DNA from 2 places in the Yersinia canariae genome. Region 1 is predicted to be linked to the other one. Evidence: riboswitches for the same ligand, from Rfam matches in the RefSeq annotation. Region 1 holds a riboswitch; the other holds the start of a gene.

Region 1 (7,768 bases):
TTGCATCGGTTTGGTAAGTCGGGATGACCCCCTAGCCGAAACAGTGCTCTACCCCCGAAGATGAGTTCACGAGGCGCTACCTAAATAGCTTTCGGGGAGAACCAGCTATCTCCCGGTTTGATTGGCCTTTCACCCCCAGCCACAAGTCATCCGCTAATTTTTCAACATTAGTCGGTTCGGTCCTCCAGTTAGTGTTACCCAACCTTCAACCTGCCCATGGCTAGATCACCGGGTTTCGGGTCTATACCTTGCAACTAGACGCCCAGTTAAGACTCGGTTTCCCTACGGCTCCCCCTATTCGGTTAACCTTGCTACAAAATATAAGTCGCTGACCCATTATACAAAAGGTACGCAGTCACACCACGAAGGTGCTCCCACTGCTTGTACGTACACGGTTTCAGGTTCTATTTCACTCCCCCTCGCCGGGGTTCTTTTCGCCTTTCCCTCACGGTACTGGTTCACTATCGGTCAGTCAGGAGTATTTAGCCTTGGAGGATGGTCCCCCCCATATTCAGACAGGATGTCACGTGTCCCGCCCTACTCATCGAGTTCACAGCAAGTGTGTTTTTGTGTACGGGAGTATCACCCTGTACCCTGCGACTTTCCAGACGCTTCCACTAACACACAAACTGATTCAGACTCTGGGCTCCTCCCCCGTTCGCTCGCCGCTACTGGGGGAATCTCGGTTGATTTCTTTTCCTCGGGGTACTTAGATGTTTCAGTTCCCCCGGTTCGCCTTGCATGGCTATGTATTCACCATGCAATAGTGCAACGAATTGCACTGGGTTTCCCCATTCGGGTATCGTCGGTTGTAACGGTTCATATCACCTTACCGACGCTTTTCGCAGATTAGCACGCCCTTCATCGCCTCTGACTGCCTAGGCATCCACCGTGTACGCTTAGTCGCTTAACCTCACAACCCGAAGGTGTCTTTACAGACATCGTCGTATTGCGATTATTTGAGAGACTCTAATACAGGTTAATCCTTATCTCAGTAAATCTACGGAGAGATAAGTTTCAGCTGTATTGTTTCAATTTTCAGCTTGTTCCAGATTGTTAAAGAGCAATATTTCACAACACACTGAGTCTTACGACCGCAGTACGTTTTGAAATAATTTTTTATATGGTGGAGCTAAGCGGGATCGAACCGCTGACCTCCTGCGTGCAAGGCAGGCGCTCTCCCAGCTGAGCTATAGCCCCATATAAAAAGCAAATCACCTTATTGCTGCAACTCATTTTCAGACAAGGCACAGATACGCGACGTTTATTGTTATAAACGAGTGTGACTGTAACGCAGTATGGGGATGAGTTGGTGGGTCTGAGTGGACTTGAACCACCGACCTCACCCTTATCAGGGGTGCGCTCTAACCACCTGAGCTACAGACCCAACAAGGTACTAAAGCCCGACTAATTTCTCAGCCCGGCCTTATTTGCTCGTTACTTTCTATCAGACAATCTGTGTGGACACTGCGCAATGCGTATCGTTAGGTAAGGAGGTGATCCAACCGCAGGTTCCCCTACGGTTACCTTGTTACGACTTCACCCCAGTCATGAATCACAAAGTGGTAAGCGCCCTCCCGAAGGTTAAGCTACCTACTTCTTTTGCAACCCACTCCCATGGTGTGACGGGCGGTGTGTACAAGGCCCGGGAACGTATTCACCGTAGCATTCTGATCTACGATTACTAGCGATTCCGACTTCATGGAGTCGAGTTGCAGACTCCAATCCGGACTACGACAGACTTTATGTGGTCCGCTTGCTCTCGCGAGTTCGCTTCACTTTGTATCTGCCATTGTAGCACGTGTGTAGCCCTACTCGTAAGGGCCATGATGACTTGACGTCATCCCCACCTTCCTCCGGTTTATCACCGGCAGTCTCCTTTGAGTTCCCACCATTACGTGCTGGCAACAAAGGATAAGGGTTGCGCTCGTTGCGGGACTTAACCCAACATTTCACAACACGAGCTGACGACAGCCATGCAGCACCTGTCTCACAGTTCCCGAAGGCACCGAAGCATCTCTGCTAAGTTCTGTGGATGTCAAGAGTAGGTAAGGTTCTTCGCGTTGCATCGAATTAAACCACATGCTCCACCGCTTGTGCGGGCCCCCGTCAATTCATTTGAGTTTTAACCTTGCGGCCGTACTCCCCAGGCGGTCGACTTAACGCGTTAGCTCCGGAAGCCACGCCTCAAGGGCACAACCTCCAAGTCGACATCGTTTACAGCGTGGACTACCAGGGTATCTAATCCTGTTTGCTCCCCACGCTTTCGCACCTGAGCGTCAGTCTTTGTCCAGGGGGCCGCCTTCGCCACCGGTATTCCTCCAGATCTCTACGCATTTCACCGCTACACCTGGAATTCTACCCCCCCTCTACAAGACTCTAGCTTGCCAGTTTCAAATGCAGTTCCCACGTTAAGCGCGGGGATTTCACATCTGACTTAACAAACCGCCTGCGTGCGCTTTACGCCCAGTAATTCCGATTAACGCTTGCACCCTCCGTATTACCGCGGCTGCTGGCACGGAGTTAGCCGGTGCTTCTTCTGCGAGTAACGTCAATCACTGCGGTTATTAACCACAATGCCTTCCTCCTCGCTGAAAGTGCTTTACAACCCGAAGGCCTTCTTCACACACGCGGCATGGCTGCATCAGGCTTGCGCCCATTGTGCAATATTCCCCACTGCTGCCTCCCGTAGGAGTCTGGACCGTGTCTCAGTTCCAGTGTGGCTGGTCATCCTCTCAGACCAGCTAGGGATCGTCGCCTAGGTGAGCCGTTACCCCACCTACTAGCTAATCCCATCTGGGCACATCCGATGGCGTGAGGCCCTAAGGTCCCCCACTTTGCTCTTGCGAGGTCATGCGGTATTAGCTACCGTTTCCAGTAGTTATCCCCCCTCCATCAGGCAGTTTCCCAGACATTACTCACCCGTCCGCCGCTCGCCGGCGAAGTAGTAAACTACTTCCCGCTGCCGCTCGACTTGCATGTGTTAGGCCTGCCGCCAGCGTTCAATCTGAGCCATGATCAAACTCTTCAATTTAAGATTTGTTTGATTTGCTACTAATGAAAGTAGCGATGCTCAAAGATTACTTTCTGCAAATATGCATTCGAACCGAGGTTCAAATGTGTACTGCTTTGGTCACTCTTCAAGACTTTGATATTTCTTTGCCTGTCGAAACAGGCTTCGATATCGTCTTGCGAGTGCCCACACAGATTGTCTGATAAATTGTTAAAGAGCGTTCGTTACCCGTTTGCCTTGCGGCGAATCTTACGGTAACGCGGGAGGCAGATAATACGCTTTCCCGCTGAAGAGTCAAGAGTTTATTTGTTTTCTTTCGAAGTCAAAGTCTATCTTTTCTCTTCCTGACCCGGCGAAGTATGTTTCGTTGTTCCCGGTCAGTGGAGGCGCATTATAGGGAGTTCCTGACAGCCTGCAACCCCTAATTTGAAAAAACTTTTCAACCGCTGATTCTTTAGTCAAAACGCCGTTAAATTGGCAGTTTTTCCAGCGTTAGAAAACCATATCCCTGTAAAACGGGCAATAAAGCGTCAGTATCCGCATTCAGTGCCATGCAATACGCGATGTTTTCTTCATCAGAAGAAATCACATTTTCTTGAGAAGAGATAAGCCAGGCGGTACGGCGAGCAATTGCAGCGCCGGAATCGACCATTCGGGTGCCTTCTGGTAACACTTGTGCTAACTCTTCAGTTAATAGAGGGAAATGGGTACAGCCTAAAACGATGGTATCTGGCGGTTCACGCATTGCGAGCCACGGATGAAGGATTTTCTTTAATGCTTCTTTCGGAACAACACCACCATGCAACTTGGTTTCCGCCAACTCCACCAGCTCAGATGAACCCAGTAATTCAATTTTGCAGTCTGTCGCAAAGCGCTCGATCAAATCACGAGTATAAGAAGCATGAACTGTGCCCCGGGTAGCCAATAGGCCGACCACGCCATTACGGGTTAAGCGCACCGCAGGTTTGATAGCCGGGACAACCCCGACGACAGGAAAGGTAAAACGTTCGCGTAATGCAGGAAGGCAAACCGTGCTGGCAGTGTTACAGGCGATAACTACAATCGCCAGCGGATGGCGCTGCTGTACCGCAGTGACAATGTCCAATACGCGCTCAACGATGAATTCGCCGGACTTCTCGCCATAAGGGAACGCGACATTGTCGAAAGCATATATATAGTGGAGATCCGGCAGCAATTGCCGAATCTCCTGATAGACAGATAGCCCGCCAACACCGGAATCAAAAATCAGCGCTGTCGGGCGAAGAGCAGTATCAGCCTTATTAGAAGTTATAACTTCCTGTGAGGTAATACTCTCGTCCAGCGGTTTTATAGCCATAAGCCGTTTCGTATTCTTTATCAAACAGGTTAGCAATTCTACCACGAACTGTTAGATGAGAAGTAACCGGATAACCAGCTGAAACGTCTACTGTGCTATAACTCGACAATTCGCGCTGCGTTGTACTGTACGCAGAGGTGTTATTGTCATAGCGTTTGCCGTAATACTGATAAGAAACGTCCATGTCTAAGTTGAACATGGTCCAATCCAACTGATACTTGGCTTGTTGCTTAGAGCGGCGGGCTAGCACTTCGTTATTTACATCGTTTCGCGGATCAATATATTGCAGTGTGACCGCGTGCGTAAATATGCCGGTAGTCAGATTCCCCGTCCATTCCACTCCTTTTATCGTCGCAGAATTGACATTGTAGTAATGTCCTTTGAATGTTGAATTATCAAAGGAGTAATCAATCAGATTTTCAATTTTGTTGTGATAAGCCGATAAGCGCCAGTCAACCGGCCCTGTGATACCTTCCAAACCGGCTTCCCATTGGCGCGATTCTTCCGGCTTAAGGTCACTGTTGGAGATGATGTCGAAGCGCTGCGAACCATATTGCTGACCCAATGATGGTGCTAAGAAACCGGTGCCGTAAGACACCGTCACACGATAGTCAGGAATGAACTCCCAGCCCGCCGCAGTTTGCCATGTTTCGTGCCAACCGAATTGCTCGTCTTTATCTGCACGGCCAGAAGCTTCAAGCGTCACGTTATCAAACTTCTGCTGTCCGCTGAGGTACAAACCGGTGTTATCCCGCTTATAAGTATCAGAGATGGTCTGGTTAGATGAGGTCAAGCGCTGCTGTTGCCAGTCAAGACCCCCGCTCAGAGTCCCACTTTCAAAGCTGTAAGTGTTACCCCATTGCACATTGCGCTGATCCATATTGTCCAACGTGGTAGCCACACCATAGCGGCCATATTGGCTGCTAAAGTTATAGTCTTTATATTTCTGATAACTGCCCACTAATTGGGAAGAATAAGCGCCCGAAGCATAACGTAGCCCCGCATCATAAGTATGGTTATATAACCGCTCTTCATCGCCACTGTAAGCAGGAGAAGAAATGTTGCCAATATCGTAATCAGAATTATTGGTATAGCCATAGCCTCTGACAAAACCAGAGATCTCTTGGTTGAATTGGTGCTCCAATCCTGCCCAGAAATTTTTATTACGGAAACCATCTCGATCATTATCGATTGGATTCGGTGAATCAGGTTTGATGTTATAGCCATTGCTCGTTTGATACCCACCCGCTAACGTGGCCAAGGTATCGCCAAAGCGCTGGCGAACACTGCCATCATATTGCTGATAGCCTTTGGAACCAATCCCGGCATTAATCTGCGCGCCTTCCTGGTCTGTCTGTGTAATCACGTTAATGACGCCACCAATTGCACCAGAACCATACACAGCAGAACGTGGCCCACGGATATATTCAACCCGCTGCACTAAGGAAATAGGTATTTGATTGAGATTAACGCTATTGACGATACCAGTACGAGCCAGAGGAATGCCATCAATCAATATCAATACATGGCGAGCTTCAGTACCCCGGATATACATGGAAGAGCCCTGACCTAATCCCCCCATTTGGGCAATATCCACCCCTGGTAACCGCCGCATCACTTCATTCAGGCTTTTTGCCTGCCAGCGGTCAATATCATCACGTGTGACGACATCGGCGGGTGCTAATACAGTCGAAACGGGTTGTTTGAAACGGCTGGCGGTAACCATCATTTCATCTTTATTATTAGCGGTTGTGGTGTTGTCCTGCGCCCATCCAGAAAATGCTGTCACAGAAAGGGCTGTGAGCAGCGTATATTTTTTAATTGTCATTAGAAATAGCATCCAAACACAAATAGCGGATGCCGCAGTGCCATGGCCGGTATTACGCGACGGCCACGAATATTGCGACGTATACCGGCAGGTCTTCGGGCTTGGGATCTCTGAAAAACAGAGCGGGCGATGACTTCCCGTCTTGCGGACAGTGTCTGATTGAAACCTATCGCCGTAACTTCCCCTTACCGCTGCGCGTCAGCTCCGGATTTACACCGGATTCCCTTTTAACTCTTAGGTGTTTAAGTAACAGCATGAGGCCGGACCGCAATGCTACGATCAAGTAAAATAGATGTCTAGACTTCCAATGTTGTTACGCAGAATAAACACAACAAAACTGGACATCACCCCCACTTTCCCTACAATCCGCAGCAGTAACCCTCTTTTATAATGGCCAGACGAGAAGAATCATGACGCCCGACATCCTGCCGACAGATAGCTACGACCACCAATTGGCGGAAAAATCTGCCCGTCTTCAGGCGATGATGTCGCCGTTTCAGGCCCCTGCTCCGGAAATATTCCGTTCTCCTGCACAACATTACCGCATGAGAGCCGAGTTCCGCGTTTGGCACGACGAAGACGACCTGTACCACATCATGTTTGACCAACAGACTAAGCAGCGAATTCGAGTCGAGCAATTCCCGGTGGCTAATCTGCTAATCAATCGCCTGATGAGTGCCCTGATGACCGCCATCAGAGCTGAGCCAATCTTGCGGTATAAACTGTTTCAGATTGATTACTTATCGACTCTTAGCGGTAAACTGATTGCGTCCTTGCTATATCACCGTCAAATAGATGAAGAATGGCAGCATAAAGCGCAAGAATTACGTGATCAGTTGCGCGAGCAAGGTTTTGATTTTCAACTGATTGGGCGGGCGTCAAAAACCAAAATCATGCTCGATCACGACTATATCGACGAAGTGTTGCCCGTCGCCGGGCGCGATATGATTTACCGCCAGGTTGAGAATAGCTTCACCCAACCTAATGCGGCGGTGAATATCCATATGTTGGAATGGGCGATTGATGTCACCCAACATGCCAGCGGCGATTTATTAGAGCTGTACTGCGGCAACGGTAATTTCTCACTGGCGCTGGCGCGCAATTTCGATCGGGTATTGGCAACTGAAATTGCCAAACCGTCAGTCGCCGCGGCGCAATACAACATCGCGGCCAATCATATTGATAATGTGCAAATTATCCGAATGTCTGCGGAGGAATTTACCCAGGCCATGCAAGGTGTGCGTGAGTTTAAGCGCCTGAAGGGCATTGATTTGAGTGGTTATAACTGCGAGACCATTTTTGTCGACCCGCCGCGCAGTGGGCTGGATGACGAAACCGTCAAGCTGGTGCAGGCCTACCCGCGCATCCTTTATATCTCCTGTAACCCAGAGACCTTGTGCGCCAACCTTGAACAGTTACAACACACACATAAAATCAGCCGGTTAGCGCTATTTGATCAGTTCCCTTACACCCATCATATGGAGTGTGGGGTTTTACTGGAAAAACGAAACTGACGACAAGCAGAAATCGGGACAAAATAAGGGCAACGCGATGTTGCCCTTTCTATTGGGTTCGATGAGTGAACGGAAAA
Region 2 (7,768 bases), 1.9 Mb from region 1:
GCATCCTCGGCGCAGCCCCTCGGCAATGTGAGTCAGTACATCGGGTGAGAAATACAAAATATCCAACCAGTCAAAATCTGCTGTGGTATGGATAACCCGCTTGATCACCGCCTCGTGCATCTCACTGGCAAAATGAGTGCCGGGTCGTTCAGTGGCAATAATATCGCCGATAATGGCAAAGCTATTTTGCTCAATTTCTTGCGGATTCTTTATATAGCTCATGGGGTTATCCTTATAAAATGCCGGCCAACAGCAGCCGAGCCAATGCGAATAGTAAAAGGGCCAATAACGACGCCATCATCATCAAGTGAATACTGCGCGGAATATCACTCAGGGCCACTTCACGCCGCTCATCACCCATCCAAGGTTTTTCTACTCGCTCGCCAAAGTAATCATTCGGGCCGCCAAGGCGGATGCCCAAAGCTCCGGCAACCGTGGCTTCTGACCAAGCACAATTCGGGCTAGAGTGTTGATAGCGATCACGCCAGCCAATACGTAGCGCCTGACGATAATCGGCCTGAATCAACCAAGCTGCGGCACTCAATAACAACCAACTCAAGCGCGCAGGGATCCAATTTGCCAAATCATCCATTCGCGCAGACACATAACCAATTGACCGATATTTCGGCGTTTTGTATCCCACCATCGAATCAAGGGTATTCATCGCTTTGTAGGCCATTGCCAACGGCGCGCCGCCCAACATTAGGAAAAATAGCGGCGCAATCACGCCATCGACACTGTTCTCCGCCACGGTTTCCACCACCGCACGAGTAATTTGTGGTTTCTCCAGTTGCGAGGTATCACGTCCGACAATCCATGACAGCTTTTCGCGGCTTTGTGCCAAAGACCCCTGCTTTAGCGCAGCAAAAACCAACAGTGCCGCGTCACTCAAGCAGCGCCCGGCCAACAAGGTGTAAATCATCCATACTTGCGCTAGCCAGCCGAGCCACGGGTTAATCTCTGTCATCAACCATAAAAATCCCCAACTGGTCAGCCCGGTGATACCGACCACCAGCAACCACAGCACTGCCCCGCCCCACTTCAGTGCTCGCTCGCTGCGGCAGACCGCGCGGATGGCCCGTTGCAGCACCGTAATCAGGTTGCCAATCCAGCGCACCGGATGCGGCCAGTGCGGTGGGTCACCAAGCCAATGGTCTAATAAGAAAGCAACAAACCATGCGATCAAGGTCATAGCACACCCCGGGCTGCCGTCAGCCAGCCATCCAATAAACCGGGGCGCTGAGCAAAGTGAATATGCAGGTAGCTGGCCTGAGTACGTTGCACTTGATAACCACTGCGCCAACTCTGGATAACCGCGCCATCACGCCACTTGCTGCTATCAAAAACTGGTATCAATGGGCTGGTAAAATCGGAATAATGGAATTCATGACCGCGCAGGATTTCGCCTTCAGCTGCCAACAAAGTGTCACTACGAGCCACGGCTTGGCAGTAGCCAAAACGGGTCAGTCGTTTTCCCATCCGGCTTTCACCGGCCAAAATTCCCACCATGGAATGGCGTTGCCCACTTTCATCTGTCAGACCGTCACCGAGATACATCAAACCGCCGCATTCGGCATACAGGGGGATTTGCTGATTGTGAGCTTGCTGTAACGCGGCATGCATGGCTGTATTTGCCGCCAACGCAGTAGCGTGGATTTCCGGATAACCGCCTCCCAGATAAATCATCTGACAGGCGGGTAAATGGCGGTCATGCAGTGGGCTAAAACGTTGAATACGCACCCCAGCTTGCTCCAGCAGATCAAGGTTATCGGGATAGTAAAAATTGAAGGCTTCATCTTCGGCCAAGGCCAGTGTCAAACCATCGGCCAAGGCCAACGGCGGTAATGCGGGTGGGGTGCCAACGGGAAGTTCAGTGCAAGGGGTCAGGGCGAGCAATCTGTCCAGATCGATAAATTCTTCAACCTGCTGTGCCAGCCGTTGCCAGCGCGGCGCGCTATCGGGCTGTTTGGAGACCACGCCACCTCGCTCTTGCGCCGGAATCAACCCCAAATGGCGTGATGGCAAAGCGACATCATCCATGACCGGTAAACGGCCCAGAACCGGAATGCCACAATAATGTTCGATGGCATGGCGAATAAGTTGATAGTGATTTTCTGAATTGACGCGGTTAACAATCACCCCGGCAATGGTGATATCGGGGTCAAATTGGCAGAAGCCCAGTACCGTTGCCGCCACTGATGTCGAAACCGCTTTACCATCCACCAGCAAAATAACCGGGCAGCCCAATTGCTTGGCCATCGCCGCACTGCTGCAATAATCAGGATCAGTCCCGTAGCCGTCATACAACCCCATAACGCCTTCAATCACCGCAACATCGGCATGGCGCATATGTTGGTTATATAGCCCATTGAGGGTGGCAGGTGGCAACATAAATGCATCAAGATTTCGTGACGTCACACCACTGACAGCGGTATGCCAGCCGGTATCCAGATAATCTGGCCCGACTTTGAACGGCTGCACCGACAATCCACGAGCAATCAGCGCCCGCAAAATACCCAGCGTCACAGTGGTTTTACCGCACCCACTGCTGGTTCCCGCGATGATAAATGCTTGTTTGCCTGAGTATTGCATAAAAAAATCCCGCCATTTCAAGCGGGATATGCAGTGTCAAAAAGGTGCATTTGCGCAACGACACCGCTGCGCGCATCTGATGACAACCCGCTTCCCACCGAAGGAGTTGAAACTCTTTTACTGATTTGGCAGGTCTTCTGGCTTAGCATCATCCTCCCCCGCTACCTTCCCAATCCTGTGGATCAGTGGTTTCAGCGGGGTCGTCAGCATCACAGCAGCGGGGGCTGCGGGGGATTGTCACCCCCTTCCCAATCGTGACTTTAGTGCAAGTACACGATATAACCATTTCAGTAACTACAATTATCTAATTACAGTAGATTCTGTTATTAATTTCTTTTCTTGTTATATAATTTATCTCTTTATTTACACTGTTATAACAGGCCATTTATTAATTGATAGTCTGATAGACTCTCTTAAAATTAATATACGCCTTTCTGATCAAAAAAAATGGTTAATTTTATTTTTTGCGAGTAACTTTCTTGCTTATCCACAACAAATAATTGCTATCGATAATGAAAATATCACATTAAAAACAATCAATTATACCAAAAATACCATTAAAAAAAATAGCAAGAAATTGTCATTATTTATTTTGTACTTTTAATATTAAATTTAATTTTTAAATAGACAATCTTGAATGAATAGCATGACCAATTGATATTAGATCAATAACTGTCATTCCATTTCGCTGCGTTCAGAAGAAAGTGAGCGAAATACCTGCGGTGTCACGTTGTAAGTTTGGCGGAACACTTTGCAGAAATAGCTTGTCTGGGAAAAACCCAGATTCTTGGCAATACTGGCAATGCTCCAGTCACTGTGTTGCAACATTTCTCTGGCATTGGCCATCCGTTGCTGATTGACCCAGGCATTAAACCCGATGCCCTGATATTTTTTAAACAATTTGCTGAAGTAGTAAGGGCTGAGATATACCTTTGCAGCCACTTCTTCCAGTCGCAATTCTTCCGATAAATGCGTATCGATGTAGCGCAAGGCTTTCTTCATTTTGCTGTCGTGGGGGTGAACCGGACGTATCCTACCCGGTTCTTTGCTGCCCATATTGTCATTGATCACCACAAAATTAAGATGCTTTTTGAGGCAATTCTCCACAATCAGCTTCAGTAAATCTGCCGAAGCAATCACGCGAGAAAAATCCATAATGGGCACATTGTGGAATTCATCCATCAGTACCGGATTCTGTTGCCAGTGATTATCAACATTAAGAATATCAATCAGATAAACATCCGAGTGTAGCCGCACCTGGCCACATAGAACAAACCCGACCAAATGACCTGCTATAACCAGCGGGATAGAGAAATCCGTTAGCCCGGCATGGCAGCGATAAATACAAGGTTCATTAGATTTTGAGGCCTCAAGGCCACCACAACGATCACTCATTCGGCAACGAAGGTGGTTAACCGGGTCTTGGCGCATCAATTGACAAAATGGCGTAAAATTAAATAGATCAGAAATTTCTTCGCCGTGAATATTCACCACGACTACAGCCAGCCCGGTTGCCTGAGCAAAATCCTGCGCGATTTTATTTATGAGCTCTGAGTTTAGAGAACTGGCAGAAATCATGATAAAACCTCTCAGTTAATTTTAATTTATTGTTATTAAGCTTCGTTTGTTACTATAAATCATCCCTGTAATGAACAATGTGTTACTGCTTTGTTATATTTTCATTCCTATTTGCAATGCAAAAAACCTATTTCCCTGTCAAGGTTTATGCTCTGGTGAAATGAATACAAATAACAATCCACCTTACCAGAGTCATAATCAACAGGGGACTATAATCAGTCCATTAACCAGAATAGATCACGAAATTTCCTCATCCCGTTTCAAAAAACCAAGATGAGGAAACTCACGTTGATTTATAAACTGGCTTTCTCATCCTCTAATTTACAAGTATTGCAAGGCAGGTTTTTTCCGATGAAGAAGCGATAAACTGCCGCACCGAGGCAAGCACCAATAATAGGAGCCACGATAGGAATAATGAAATAAGGAATATCACGACCACCCGTCATCGAGATTTTTCCCCAACCTGCAAAGAAGGTAAATAATTTAGGGCCAAAATCACGCGCCGGATTCATCGCAAAACCGGTTAATGGGCCAGTTGCTGCACCAATCACCGCCACCAGAATACCAATTAAGAGCGGCCCTAATGCACCGCGCGGAACACCGTTACCATCATCCGTCAGTGCCATAATCAGCCCCATCAGAATTGAAGTAATGATGATTTCAACAAATGCGGCTTGCCATACACTAATAGCCGGTGATGGGAAGGTACTGAAAATACTGGCCAGTTGCAGACTTTCCAAACTGCCACGGACCATCTGATGTGCAGTTTCAAAATCAGTGAATAAATTGTGATACAACATATAAGACAATGCTGCACCACCAAAAGCCCCTGCAATTTGCGCAATACTGTAAGGAATGACTTTGCGCGCGGGGAAACAGGCAAACAGCCATAAAGCAATGGTTATCGCGGGATTGAGATGAGCACCAGAAATCCCGGCGGTCAAATAGACAGCCAGTGAAATCCCAAGTCCCCACACGATACAGATTTCCCACAAACCAAAACTGGCACCGGCCACTTTCATTGCTGCCAGACAACTAATACCAAAAAATAAAAACAGCCCGGTGCCAAGGAATTCTGCAATACACTGAGCTTTGAGCGAGTCGTTCATAGGGTTACCCTGCTTGAAGTTATTATGATTAATACGTTGTGTTCAGTAATGCACGGCCCTTGACTCAACCACTATAAAGAGACAGAAAATGAAAGTGTTGTCGTGATTCGACATTAATTAAACAAAAACTAGAGTTCCAATAACAAATTATTGCTATTACATCGTCAAAAAAACCCTCAGAACCCTGTAAATAAGCAACTTAGGCTTTAATGAAATAATGTGATTTTCTTGCCATTTATTCTTTTCGTTATTGTTAGCAAGCTCGCAGTTTCTCTTTTAATGTGAACTCAATCTCATCTTTACACCTGCGCGCAAATACCAAAAATAATAACCAGTGTCACGAAATTAATTGTAATTATGAAGATGCAATAACCAATTATTGCCACATGATAATTAACAAATAGAGTTATAAAATAATCAGTTAAATGATTACATGACAATAATTTGTTATTTCATCGCTAACCATTCCCGCCAGTAAATTCAATACAGCCATTCTTTTTCATTGCTTGTTTGTATATTCAGTCTCAGCACGAACCTGACAACGTTATTTCTGAACATGACAATTCAAGCCAGAACAAGGCATCTGATATTCCGTCGAGGTATTTATGCAACAAGAAGCACTAGGAATGGTGGAAACCAAAGGGCTGACCGCTGCCATTGAGGCTGCTGACACCATGGTGAAATCGGCCAATGTGACGTTGGTAGGCTATGAAAAAATTGGCTCTGGCCTGGTCACCGTTATCGTCCGTGGTGACGTCGGGGCAGTGAAAGCGGCTACCGATGCAGGCGCTATTGCAGCCGCTAATGTGGGCGAAGTGAAATCAACCCATGTAATCCCACGCCCACACACCGATGTCGAGAAATTTTTGCCAAAGGGAAATAGCCAATGAAAAGCAATGACCTGGTCGACCAAATAATGGCGCAGGTGATAGCAAAAGTCAGTGAACACGCCCCGGCGTCTTCTGCACAACCATCCTATAAACAACGAGATACGGCTATGGCTGAGAAAACTTGCAGTTTAACGGAATTTGTTGGAACCGCGATCGGTGACACGGTCGGACTGGTAATCGCCAACGTAGACAGCGCCCTATTAGACGCTATGAAGCTAGAAAAACGCTATCGCTCCATTGGTATTTTGGGCGCTCGCACGGGCGCTGGCCCACACATCATGGCGGCTGATGAAGCAGTAAAAGCCACCAATACCGAAGTGGTCAGCATTGAATTACCGCGTGATACCAAAGGCGGTGCGGGTCATGGCTCACTGATTATCTTTGGCGGCGATGATGTTTCTGACGTCAAACGCGCCGTGGAAGTGGCATTGAAAGAGTTAGACCGGACATTCGGCGATGTTTACGCCAATGAAGCTGGCCACATTGAATTGCAATACAGCGCCCGCGCCAGTCACGCACTGGAAAAAGCCTTCGGCGCACCTCTGGGCCGCTCTTGCGGCGTGATTGTTGGGGCACCGGCTTCGATTGGTGTTTTGATGGCGGATACCGCCGTGAAATCCGCCAATGTTGATGTGGTGGCTTACAGCTCACCAGCACAGGGCACCAGCTTTAGTAACGAAGTTATTCTGGTTATCTCCGGCGACTCTGGCGCTGTTCGTCAAGCAGTGATTTCTGCCCGTGAGATCGGCAAAACGGTATTAGCAACCTTGGGTGCTGAACCAAAAAACGACCGCCCTTCTTATATCTGACGCCACAGTGAGGCTGTTTCATGAAATCGAAAAGATTTGAAGCGTTGGCGAAACGCCCGGTTAACCAGGACGGCTTTGTCAAAGAATGGATCGAGGAAGGCTTTATTGCCATGGAAAGTCCGAACGATCCGAAACCTTCCATCAAGATAGTTAATGGTGTGGTCACTGAACTCGACGGTAAACCACAAAGCAGTTTCGACCTGATCGACCACTTTATCGCCCGCTACGGTATCAATCTGGAGCATGCGGAAGAAGTGATGAAGATGGATTCCATCAAGCTGGCCAATATGTTGTGTGACCCCAATGTGTCGCGCCGCACTATTGTGCCACTGACGACCGCCATGACACCGGCCAAAATCGTCGAAGTGGTATCCCACATGAATGTGGTGGAAATGATGATGTCGATGCAGAAAATGCGCGCGCGTCGGACTCCATCACAACAAGCTCACGTGACCAACGTGAAAGATAACCCGGTGCAGATTGCCGCCGATGCCGCCGAAGGTGCATTCCGTGGTTTTGACGAGCAAGAAACAACCGTGGCCGTGGCTCGCTATGCGCCATTCAATGCTATTGCGCTGTTGGTCGGGTCACAAGTTGGCCGCCCTGGCGTTCTGACTCAATGTTCTTTGGAAGAAGCTACCGAGCTAAAACTGGGAATGCTGGGCCACACCTGTTACGCGGAAACTATTTCGGTTTATGGGACTGAACCCGTCTTCACCGATGGCGATGACACTCCGTGGTCAAAAGGCTTCCTCGCCTCGTCCTATGCATCACGTGGTTTGAAAATGCG

Evidence for each region. Region 1 has a riboswitch for cobalamin ahead of btuB (TonB-dependent vitamin B12 receptor BtuB). Riboswitches for the same ligand answer to the same signal wherever they lie in the genome.
Region 2: it holds a riboswitch for cobalamin, as region 1 does, so the genes downstream of both, F0T03_RS13740 (cobyrinic acid a,c-diamide synthase CobB) here and btuB (TonB-dependent vitamin B12 receptor BtuB) in region 1, are expected to answer to the same signal.

The regions. Positions count from the first base shown of each region.
Region 1 covers NZ_CP043727.1:144,806-152,573, reverse strand. The annotation lists rRNA gene F0T03_RS00685 (23S ribosomal RNA) at 1-913, opposite strand, end outside; tRNA gene F0T03_RS00680 (tRNA-Ala) at 1,125-1,200, opposite strand; tRNA gene F0T03_RS00675 (tRNA-Ile) at 1,311-1,387, opposite strand; rRNA gene F0T03_RS00670 (16S ribosomal RNA) at 1,490-3,034, opposite strand; gene murI (glutamate racemase) at 3,483-4,349, opposite strand; gene btuB (TonB-dependent vitamin B12 receptor BtuB) at 4,294-6,177, opposite strand; cobalamin riboswitch at 6,247-6,457, opposite strand; gene trmA (tRNA (uridine(54)-C5)-methyltransferase TrmA) at 6,588-7,691, shown strand.
Region 2 covers NZ_CP043727.1:2,976,692-2,984,459, forward strand. The annotation lists gene F0T03_RS13730 (cobalt-precorrin-8 methylmutase) at 1-222, opposite strand, end outside; gene cbiB (adenosylcobinamide-phosphate synthase CbiB) at 233-1,192, opposite strand; gene F0T03_RS13740 (cobyrinic acid a,c-diamide synthase CobB) at 1,189-2,592, opposite strand; cobalamin riboswitch at 2,703-2,894, opposite strand; gene pocR (transcriptional regulator PocR) at 3,268-4,170, opposite strand; gene pduF (propanediol diffusion facilitator PduF) at 4,464-5,279, opposite strand; gene pduA (propanediol utilization microcompartment protein PduA) at 5,885-6,169, shown strand; gene pduB (propanediol utilization microcompartment protein PduB) at 6,166-6,978, shown strand; gene pduC (propanediol dehydratase large subunit PduC) at 6,999-7,768, shown strand, end outside.